DNA from 3 places in the Kitasatospora sp. NPDC008050 genome. Region 3 is predicted to be linked to each of the others. Evidence: riboswitches for the same ligand, from Rfam matches in the RefSeq annotation. Region 3 holds a riboswitch; each other region holds the start of a gene.
What was found. A riboswitch is a leader RNA that binds a small molecule or an ion and turns the genes downstream of it on or off. The one in region 3 is predicted to bind thiamine pyrophosphate.
Positions count from the first base shown of each region.

Region 1: another riboswitch for thiamine pyrophosphate. It lies ahead of thiO (glycine oxidase ThiO); the one in region 3 lies ahead of ACFZB9_RS21415 (purine-cytosine permease family protein).
Region 2: another riboswitch for thiamine pyrophosphate. It lies ahead of thiC (phosphomethylpyrimidine synthase ThiC); the one in region 3 lies ahead of ACFZB9_RS21415 (purine-cytosine permease family protein).

Region 1 is NZ_JBIBIJ010000001.1:351,520-354,787, reverse strand. It holds gene ACFZB9_RS01475 (thiazole synthase) at 1-136, opposite strand, end outside; gene thiS (sulfur carrier protein ThiS) at 143-352, opposite strand; gene thiO (glycine oxidase ThiO) at 349-1,536, opposite strand; TPP riboswitch at 1,532-1,644, opposite strand; gene ACFZB9_RS01460 (NAD(P)/FAD-dependent oxidoreductase) at 1,726-2,919, shown strand; gene ACFZB9_RS01455 (Rv2175c family DNA-binding protein) at 2,987-3,268, shown strand, end outside.
Region 2 is NZ_JBIBIJ010000043.1:3,649-6,916, forward strand. It holds gene thiC (phosphomethylpyrimidine synthase ThiC) at 1-1,639, opposite strand, end outside; TPP riboswitch at 1,635-1,780, opposite strand; gene ACFZB9_RS36610 (hypothetical protein) at 1,982-2,188, shown strand; gene ACFZB9_RS36615 (SPFH domain-containing protein) at 2,434-3,268, shown strand, end outside.
Region 3 is NZ_JBIBIJ010000010.1:203,933-207,200, forward strand. It holds gene ACFZB9_RS21410 (trypsin-like peptidase domain-containing protein) at 1-1,699, opposite strand, end outside; TPP riboswitch at 1,929-2,077, shown strand; gene ACFZB9_RS21415 (purine-cytosine permease family protein) at 2,070-3,268, shown strand, end outside.

The DNA.
Region 1 (3,268 bases), on a different contig from region 3:
TCGCCACCGTGGTCAGCTCGGTCCCGGAGACCCGCAGCGCCTGCTCCAGCACCTCCAGGCTGGGCGCGCCGCCGGTGCCCATGATCAGCCGGGAGGTGAAGGTGGTGTCGCCGATCGTCAGAAGGTCGTCAGCCATCGCTGCTCAGCCCCCCTGCACGGCGGTGAGGATCTCGACCCGGTCGCCGGCCGCGAGCCGGGTGTCGGTCCAGCAGCCGCGCGGCACCACGGTCTCGTTGAGGGCCGCCGCCACGCCCGAGGGCGCCTTGGAGAGCTGGGCCACCAGCTCGGCCAGCGTGGCCGAGTCGGCCACCTCGCGCGGCTCGCCGTTGACGGTGAGGGGGATCTGGGTCATCGGGTACTCCCGGCAAGGGTCGGAACGGCGGCGAAGCGGGCGGGGGAGAAGGGGGCGGCGAGCTCCGGCAGGACCCCGGTGGCCAGGTACGCGGCGAGCAGGTCGCCGGTGACCGGGGTGAGCAGCACCCCGTTGCGGTAGTGGCCGGTGGCGGCCAGCAGGCCCGGCAGCGCGGTGGGGCCGAGCAGCGGGGCGTTGTCGGGGGAGCCGGGGCGCAGGCCGGCGCTGCTCTCCACCAGCGGCAGTTCGGTGATGCCGGGGACCAGCTCGTGCGCGTCGCGCAGCAGCTCGTAGACGCCGCCGGCGGTGACCGTGGTGTCGTAGCCCTGCTCCTCGGTGGTGGCCCCGATCACCAGCTCGCCGTTCGCGCGCGGCACCAGGTAGAGGTGGCCGCCGCGGACCATCGCGCGCACGTTGCGGGACAGGAACGGGGCGTAGGCCCCGGGGATCCGCAGCCGCAGGATCTGGCCCTTGACCGGACGGATCGCGGGCAGCACGCCCGGCGGCAGTCCGGGCAGCTGGTGGCTGCGCGAGCCGGCCGCCAGCACCAGCCGGTCGGCCCGCAGCTCGCCGCCGGTGCTCAGCCGCACGCCGCGGGCGCGGTCGGCCTCGACCAGCAGCTCGCGCGCCTCGGCCCGGTGCAGCCGCACGCCGGCCCGCTCGCAGGCGGTCACCAGGGCCGCGGCCAGCCGCCGCCCGTCCACCTGGTGGTCGCCGGCCACGTGCAGACCGGCCCGGACCCCGGGGGCCAGCATCGGTTCGAGCCGACGGGCCTCACGGCCGGTCAGCCAGCTCGACGTGAGGCCCAGCCGGTGGTGGAAGGCGTGCAGCTCGCTCAGCTCGGCCTTGTCGTCGGCGTCCAGCGCGACGGCCAGCGTGCCGGTGGCCCGGTAGCCGGTGTCCTGCCCGGTGGCCGCCGTCAACTCGGCGGTGAACTCGGCGTATCGGCTGTTGGAGGCCATGCCCAGGCGCAGCAGCGGCTCCTCGCCGTACTGCAGCTCGGTGACCGGGGCCAGCATGCCGGCCGCCACCTGTACGGCGCCGCCACCGGGGGCCGGGTCGACCAGCGCCACCCGCAGTCCGCGCTGCGCGGTGCGCCAGGCGACCGCCAGGCCGATGATCCCGCCGCCGATCACCAGCACGTCGGTGTCGGTTCGGGCGTCTGTCGAAAGATCGCGTGCCAAGAGAACCGGTTCTCCCTTCGCCGGAATGACCCGGATCAGGTTCGGACGGTCGCAGGCCGCCGCAGCCCGCCTCTCAGCCCGGTGCACCGGGCTCCCGTGAGGATGCACCCACCATAACGCCGGGGGTCGCGGGGACTGAAGGCACCGATTGCTGGGTGGCCGGCGGATCTGCTGAGTAGAGTTCGCCAGGTGGCGGAGCTGAAGAGCACGGATCGGGTGGTCGTGGTCGGCGCGGGGGTGGCGGCCGCACAGTGTGCGGTGGCGCTGCGGGAGGGGGGTTGGCACGGACCGCTGAGTCTGGTCGGCGCGGAGCCGCACCACCCCTACGACCGGCCGCCGCTCTCCAAGGACGTCCTGCTCGCGAAGGCCGATCGGACGGCCCTCGACCTGGACTGGGAAGCGCTCGACGTCCAGCTGCTGACCGGTCGCCGGGCCACCTCGCTGGCCGCGGGGCGCCTGGGCACCGACGCGGGTGAGCTGCCCTACGACCGTCTGGTGCTCGCCACCGGGGCCATCCCGATCCGGCTGCCCGGCGCAGCCGCGGCCCGGGTGCTGCGCACCATCGACGACTCCCTCGCGCTGCGTGCGGCCCTGCGCCCCGGAGCACACCTGGTGCTGGTCGGCGCGGGCTGGATCGGCGCCGAGACCGCCACCGCGGCCCGTCGGCTGGGCTGCCGGGTGACGGTGCTGGAGGCCGCCGGCGCCCCGCTGCCGGGCGCGCTGCCCGCCGAGCTGACCGAGCCGATGCGGCAGTGGTACGCGCAGGCCGGCGTCGAGCTGCGGCTGGGCGCCCGGGTGGACCGGATCGAGCCGGGCGCCGTGCACCTGGCCGACGGCGAGCTGGTGGTGGCCGACGAGGTGGTGGTCGGCGTCGGCGCCCGCCCGGACACCGCCTGGCTGGCCGGCTCCGGCGTCGAACTGGACGCCGGCGGCGCGGTGTCGGCGGACGCCTCGCTGCGCACCACGCTGCCCGGCGTCTGGGCGGCGGGCGACTGCGTCAGCTACCCCTCGGCCCGCTACGGCGAGCGCGTCTGGGTCCAGCACTGGGACCACGCGCTGCACTCGGGCCGGGCGGTGGCGGCCGCGCTGCTGGGCGGCGAGGTCGCCTACGACCCGGTGCCGTACTTCTGGTCCGAGCAGTTCGGGCGGATGGTGCAGTACGTCGGACGGCACTCCGCCGGCGACCGGCTGCTGTGGCGTGGCTCACCCGAGGACGCGCAGTGGAGCGTGCTCTGGCTGCGCGAGGAGCGGCCGGTGGCGGTGCTCACCGTGGACCGCCCGCGTGACCTGGCCCAGGCCCGGCGGCTGATCGACCAGGGTGCGGTGCTGGATCCGGTGCTGGCCGCGGACCCGGCGCTGCCGCTCAAGTCGGCGGTCCGCTGACACCTCCCTGACGGGGCGGTGGGTGCGCGGTGCCGTCCAAAGATGGCAGGCTGGTGCCGTGAGCGACATGGAAACCAAGATCGAATCCCTGGTCCACGACTGGGTGTACCTGCCCGACATCTCCGAGCGCTGGGGGGTGCTGGTCACCGAGGTCCGCCAGATGGTCAAGGACCACAAGCTGATCGCGGTCCGCCGCGGCCCCAACCGGTCGCTGCAGGTCCCCGCGGACTTCATCACGGACGACGGCCTGGTCAAGCACCTGCCCGGGACCCTGACCGTGCTGCGGGACTGCAGGTTCACCGACGAGGAGATCCTGGAGTGGCTCTTCACCGAGGACCCCTCGCTGCCC
Region 2 (3,268 bases), on a different contig from region 3:
GTTCGGCCGGCAGCGTCTCGTCGTGGAAGGCGCGGGCCGTCTCCGGGTCGAGGGCCAGGTTGAACTGGTCCTCCCAGCGGAACTCGAAGCGGGCGTCGGAGAGTGCGTCGTCCCAGTCCTGGGCGCCGGGGTGGCCCTTGGCCAGGTCGGCCGCGTGGGCGGCGATCTTGTAGGTGATCACGCCCGTCTTGACGTCGTCGCGGTTGGGCAGGCCCAGGTGCTCCTTGGGCGTGACGTAGCAGAGCATCGCGGTGCCCCACCAGGCGATCATCGCCGCGCCGATGCCCGAGGTGATGTGGTCGTAGCCGGGCGCGACGTCGGTGGTGAGCGGGCCCAGGGTGTAGAACGGGGCCTCGTCGCAGATCTCCTTCTGGAGATCCATGTTCTCCCTGATCTTGTGCATCGGGACGTGGCCCGGGCCCTCGATCATCACCTGCACGTCGCGCTCACGGGCGATCCGGCCGAGTTCGCCGAGCGTCTGCAGCTCGGCGAACTGCGCCTCGTCGTTGGCGTCCGCGATGGACCCCGGGCGCAGGCCGTCGCCGAGCGAGAAGGTGACGTCATAGGCGCGCAGGATGTCGCAGAGTTCCTCGAAGTTGGTGTAGAGGAAGTTCTCCCGGTGGTGCGCCAGGCACCAGGCGGCCATGATCGAGCCGCCGCGCGAGACGATGCCGGTCTTGCGGCGGGCGGTCATCGGGACGTAGCGCAGCAGCACGCCGGCGTGCACCGTCATGTAGTCGACGCCCTGCTCGCACTGCTCGATGATGGTGTCGCGGTAGACCTCCCAGCTCAGCTCCTCGGCCTTGCCGTCCACCTTCTCCAGCGCCTGGTAGAGCGGCACGGTGCCGATCGGCACGGGGGAGTTGCGCAGGATCCACTCGCGGGTGGTGTGGATGTTGCGGCCGGTGGAGAGGTCCATCACGGTGTCGGCGCCCCAGCGGGTGGCCCAGGTCATCTTCTCCACCTCCTCCTCGATGGAGGAGGTCACCGCGCTGTTGCCGATGTTGGCGTTGATCTTCACCAGGAAGTTGGTGCCGATGATGGCCGGCTCGACCTCGGGGTGGTTCACGTTCAGCGGGATGACGGCCCGGCCGCGCGCCACCTCGTCGCGGACGAACTCCGCGGCAAGGCCCTCGCGCAGCGCGATGAACTCCATCTCGGGGGTGATGATCCCCCGCTTGGCGTAGGCGAGTTGGGTGACGGCGGCGCCGTCGCGGGCGCGCAGCGGGCGGCGCGGGCGGCCGGGGAAGACCGCGTCCAGGTTGCGCAGGCTGCCGCCGCGCGGGGAGGTGTGCTTGATCCCGTCGTCCTCGGGGCGGGCCTCGCGGCCGTCGTACTCCTCGACGTCGCCGCGCTGGCGGATCCACGGGTCGCGCAGCGCGGGCAGGCCGCGGCGCACGTCGGGCTCGAAGGCGGCGTCGGTGTACGGGCCGGAGGTGTCGTACAGCGGGACGGTGCGGCCGTTGGTGAGCTGCACCTCGCGGTAGGGGACCCGCAGGTCGGGACGGGAGCCCTCGCGGTAGGCCTTGCGCCAGGCCGGGGTGGGGTACCCGGTGGACGCGCTGCGCACACCCGTGTTGGCGGCGGGGGCGGCGGCGCTCTCGTCGGCAGCCGGACGTGCGTCATCAAATGCGGTCATCAGACCCTCTACTCCCTACGCCGGCATTACCCGGTCAGGTTCCTGCGGTCGACGCAGCGATCGGTCCACGGCCGGTTTCTACGGCCCTGGGCCCTTCAGCGCCCTCTCAGCCCGGTGCTCCGAGCTCCCGTGGGCAGGCGGACTTGCCTGCCCGAAGCGTCCTCACGGTAACCGGGGTCACACGCCGCGGTCCAGTAGGGGTCCGGCCACCGATATCCGCGCCGGCCGCCGCACGGTCCCGCCCGGCGCACCCGCAACCCGCGGGCCGTCGTAGCCGTGCGTCACACTGGTGGCGCAAACCGCGCGCACCGGGCGGCGGTTGGCCACGAGGGGGCGAGTCGGATGATCGGCTACACCGGGCGGGTGACCGGCAAGGTGGGAGCGGGGCTGGTCGGCGAGGTGATGCTGGCGGTGCCGGAGCGGCAGAGCAGCGAGGCGTTCCTCGCCCATCTCGCGCTGCCCGGCGACCCGCTGCCCATCGGCACGCCGGTGGTGGTGGTCGAGTACCAGCCGCCGCGCACCGTCTACGTCGCCCCGGCGGTGGCCTGAACCCGCCGCGGTACGGCGCCTGCCGCGGCACCTCGCGCCCCGCACCGCGCCCTGTACCGCGTCGCGTTGCGGTGATCGTCGGGCACCGTGGGTGACGGGATGTCACAGACCCCTGGGACACGCCGGAGCTGACTTCCCATGAGATCGAAAGAGGCGCACAATCTCGACTCGCCACCGCGTTCCGCGCAATCCTGCACAACCGAGCGCAGCCACGGAGCGGTGTGCCCTGAAGGGGGAAAAGGCCGATGTTGATCGGCACCATCGCGGGGATCGTCGCCGCGGCATTCGTGCTCCTGATCGTGCTCTTCAAGATGTGCTGGCGGGTCGCCGAGCCCAATGAGGCACTGATCATCTCCGGTTCGAAGCATCGCACCGAGGGCCTCGCCGAGGGCCTGGGCTTCCGGGTGGTGACCGGGCGGGGGACGCTGGTCACCCCCGGCATCCAGACTGTGCGCAAGCTGTCCCTGGACCTCAACGAGGCCGACCTGGACGTCGAGTGCGTGACCTCGCAGGGGATCCCGGTCCAGGTCAAGGGCGTGGTGATCTTCAAGGTCGGCGACGACACCGTGTCGATCGCCAACGCCGCGCGCCGCTTCCTGGACCAGCAGAAGATGATGGGCCAGCGGGTCCACAACGTCTTCGCCGGACACCTGCGCTCGATCGTCGGCGGGCTGACCGTCGAGGAGATGATCCGTGACCGCGAGCGGCTGACCGGGGAGACCCGGGCGGCCTCCGGGACCGAGATGGAGAAGCTCGGTCTGATCATCGACTCGCTGCAGATCCAGGAGATCCTGGACCCGACCGGCTACATCAAGAACCTGGCCGCCCCGCACGCCGCCGCCGTCCAGCGCGACGCGCGCATCGCGGCCGCCGCGGCCGACCGTGAGGCCACCGAGGCGGAGCAGGAGGCCTTCGCCCGCAAGGCCGAGGCGACCCGCAACTCCGGGATCCAGCAGGCCGGTTACCAGGCCGAGATGGACACCGCGGCAGCGCGGGCGCTGCAGGCCGGGCCGCTGGCCCAGGCCGCCTCCCGCCAGGAGGTCGTGGTCCAGGAGACCAAGGTCGCCGAGCTGGAGGGCC
Region 3 (3,268 bases):
GGACCTGCTCGCCGGGGGCGTGCGTCCAGATGGCGCTGACCAGGGCCGGGCCGTTGTCGATGACCTCGTTGTCGAGCTTGGTGATCACGTCGCCGGGCTTCAGGCCGGCCTTGTCGGCCGGGCCGCCCGGGGTGATGGCCGGGGTGCTGCCGACGGGGGCGGTGTTGATCTGCGCGCCGTCGCCGTTGTAGTTGTCGTTGCGCAGCACGCCGAGGGTCGCGTAGACCGGGGTGCCGGTGCTGATCAGCATCTGGGCGACCCGCTTGACCTGGTTGATCGGGATCGCGAAGCCCAGGCCGATGCTGCCGGCCTGGCCGCTGCCGCTGGAGTTGGACTGGATCGCCGAGTTGACCCCGATCACCGCGCCGCTGGCGTTCAGCAGCGGGCCGCCGGAGTTGCCCGGGTTGATCGAGGCGTCGGTCTGCAGCGCGTTCATGTAGGACGTCTGCTGGCCGCTCTCGTCGCCGGAGGCGACCGGGCGGTTCTTGGCGCTGACGATGCCGGAGGTGACGGTGCTCTCCAGGTCGTACGGGGCGCCGATGGCGATGGTGGTGTCACCGACCGCGACCTGGTCGGAGTCGCCCAGCGGGAGCGGGGTGAGCTTCTCGCTCGGCTGGCTGTCCAGCTTGACCACGGCGAGGTCGTAGCCCTTGGCCTGGCCGACCACCGAGGCGGGGTAGCTGGTGCCGTCGGAGAACTTGACGGTCAGCTTGCCGCCGCCCTGCGCCGGGGCGACCACGTGGTTGTTGGTCACGATGTGACCCTCGGTGTCGAAGATCCACCCGGTGCCGGTGCCGGACTCCGAGCTGCCCTCCGCCTTGATGGTGACGACGCTCGGCAGCGCCTTGTTGGCGACCCCGGCCACCGAGTCGGGCGCCCGGTTGAGGGCGGTCTGGTTGGTGCTGCCGCTGACCGTGGTGCTGCTGCGGCTGCTGCCGAAGGAGGAGTTCGAGTCGTTGCCCTTGATCGCGGCACCGGTGATGCCGCCGGCGACGCCGGCCACCAGCGCGACCGCGGCGATCAGCGCGACCAGGCCGCCCTTGCCCTTCTTGCGCGGCGCCGGCGGGGTGCCGAAGGCGCCCGGGTACTCGCCGGGGAACTCCTGACCGCCGGGATAACCGGGGCCGCCGGGGTAACCGGGGCCGCCCGGGTAGCCGGGGGCGGCGGCCGGGGTCGACCAGGTGTCACCGAGCGGGGTGCCGGCGCCGAACGGGTGGTGCTCGCCCTGCGGGGCCGGGCCCGCCGGGACACCGGGGGTGATCGGAGCGCCGCCCGCCACCGGGGTGGCGGGCGGGGCGGCGTAGGGGTTGACCGGCGGCTCCATGGCACTGGCCACCGGGGCCGGCGGCGCCGGGGGCGGGGTGTCCGGGTAGGAGGCGGCGGGCACGGTGGGCGGCGGGGCGTCCAGGTAGGAGGGCGCCGCGGGGCGGGCCTCGGTCTCGGCGCCGGTCCGCGCGTCGCCGGGGGCCTCGGCCGGGGCCGCCGCGCGCGGGTCGACCGGCTTCTCGGCCGGCGCCTCGGGCGCGGGCACCTTGGTGAACGCCAGGGTCGGCTGTGCCTTCACCACCGGCTCGCTCACCACCGGCTCGCTCACCGTCGGCGTGTCACCGACCGCCGGAGTGCCCCCCGGCTCGCCGTGGCCGCTGGAGAGGTGCTCCCCCTGCGGCCCGGTGGAACCACTCTCGTGCTCGGTGCTCACGGACGACCTCCATCGCTGACAAGGACCTTGGCCCTAGTTTTTCCTATGCCCGATCTGGTTGCCGTAAGGGACCGCCTGAAGAACCGATAAGAATCCTTAGACAGACCGAACAGCCCCCGTTCGCCCACCCCCGCCGGCCGCCCGGCAGCCCCGGCGGCATCCCGCGATGCGGACAGCGCTTTGCCCCACCTTGGCGTAATCCAAGCACCGGGCTACCCTGTCGCATCTGTTAACGACACGCGGGAGCTTGGACCCACCAGGCTGAGAGTGCGCTGGTCGACCGTACGCCATGGCGATGACGCCCAGGTGGTCGAGGGAGCGCTGACCGCCGGAACCTGACCGGGTAATGCCGGCGTAGGGAGTATCGGCCATGACGGCTGCCTCGCCTTCCCCTTCCCCCATCGCGGTGCTGGAGCCCTCGGCCACCGGCCGCGCCGAGGCGCCGCTGGTGCTGGACACCGCGCCCCCGCGCACCCTGGGATTCCGCGACCAGTTCGCGCTCTGGGCCAACCTCGGGATCAGCCTGATCGGCTTCACCAGCGCCGCGACCGTGCTCGGCCAGCCCGGCAGCGAGCTCTCCTTCACCGCCGCGACGGTGGCGATCGTGGCCGGCACGGTGATCGGCACCGCGATGCTCGGGGTGGCGGCGCTGATCGGCGCGCGCACCGGAGCCCCGGCGATGGCGGTGCTGCGCGGCCTGTTCGGCACCCGGCTGTCGTACCTGCCGACCGTGCTGAACATCCTGCAGTGCCTGGGCTGGGGCGTGTACGAGCTGATCGTGATCGCCTGGGGCGCCCAGACGGTGGCCGGCACCCAGGGCTGGCGCTGGCTCTTCGTGCTGCTCGCCGGGGCGCTGACCACCGCGCTCACCATCTGGCCGCTGGGCTCGATCGCGGCGCTGCGCAAGTACGTGGCGATCGCGGTGGGCATCACGATGGTCTACTTCACGGTCCAGCTGGGCCGGCAGGGCTGGCCGAACCCCGGGGCCGGCAACTGGCACGGTTTCCTGAAGGCGACCGACGCGATCATCGCCGTCTCGATCTCCTTCGTGCCGCTGGCCGCCGACTACACCCGCCACTCGCGCACCGGGCGGGCCTCGTTCTGGGGGACCTTCTCCGGCTACACGGTGGCCCAGGTCTGGTGCTACCTGCTCGGCCTGATCGCGCTGCTCCAGTCGCACGGCAACGCCGACAATCTGCTCGACTCCTTCGCCGGGGTGGCGGCCGGCTGGGCCTTCCTGCTGGTGCTGGTGCTGCGCGAGGCGGACCAGTCCTTCGCCAACGTCTACTCGACCGCGATGTCGGTCCACAATCTCTTCCCACGGGTGGACCGGCGGGTGCTGACCGGCGGCATCGGCCTGCTGGTGACGGCGCTCGCGCTGCAGATCAAGGAGTTCACCGACTCCTACTACGCCTTCCTCGGGCTGATCGGCTCGGTCTTCGTGCCGCTGCTCGCGGTGCTCGCCGTGGACTTCTTCCTCGGCCGCGGGCGGCAGGGCTGGGACCTGGGCCAGCAGGCCCCGGCCCGGCCGCTGATGCTGCTGCCGTGGGCGCTGGGCTTCGCCGTCTA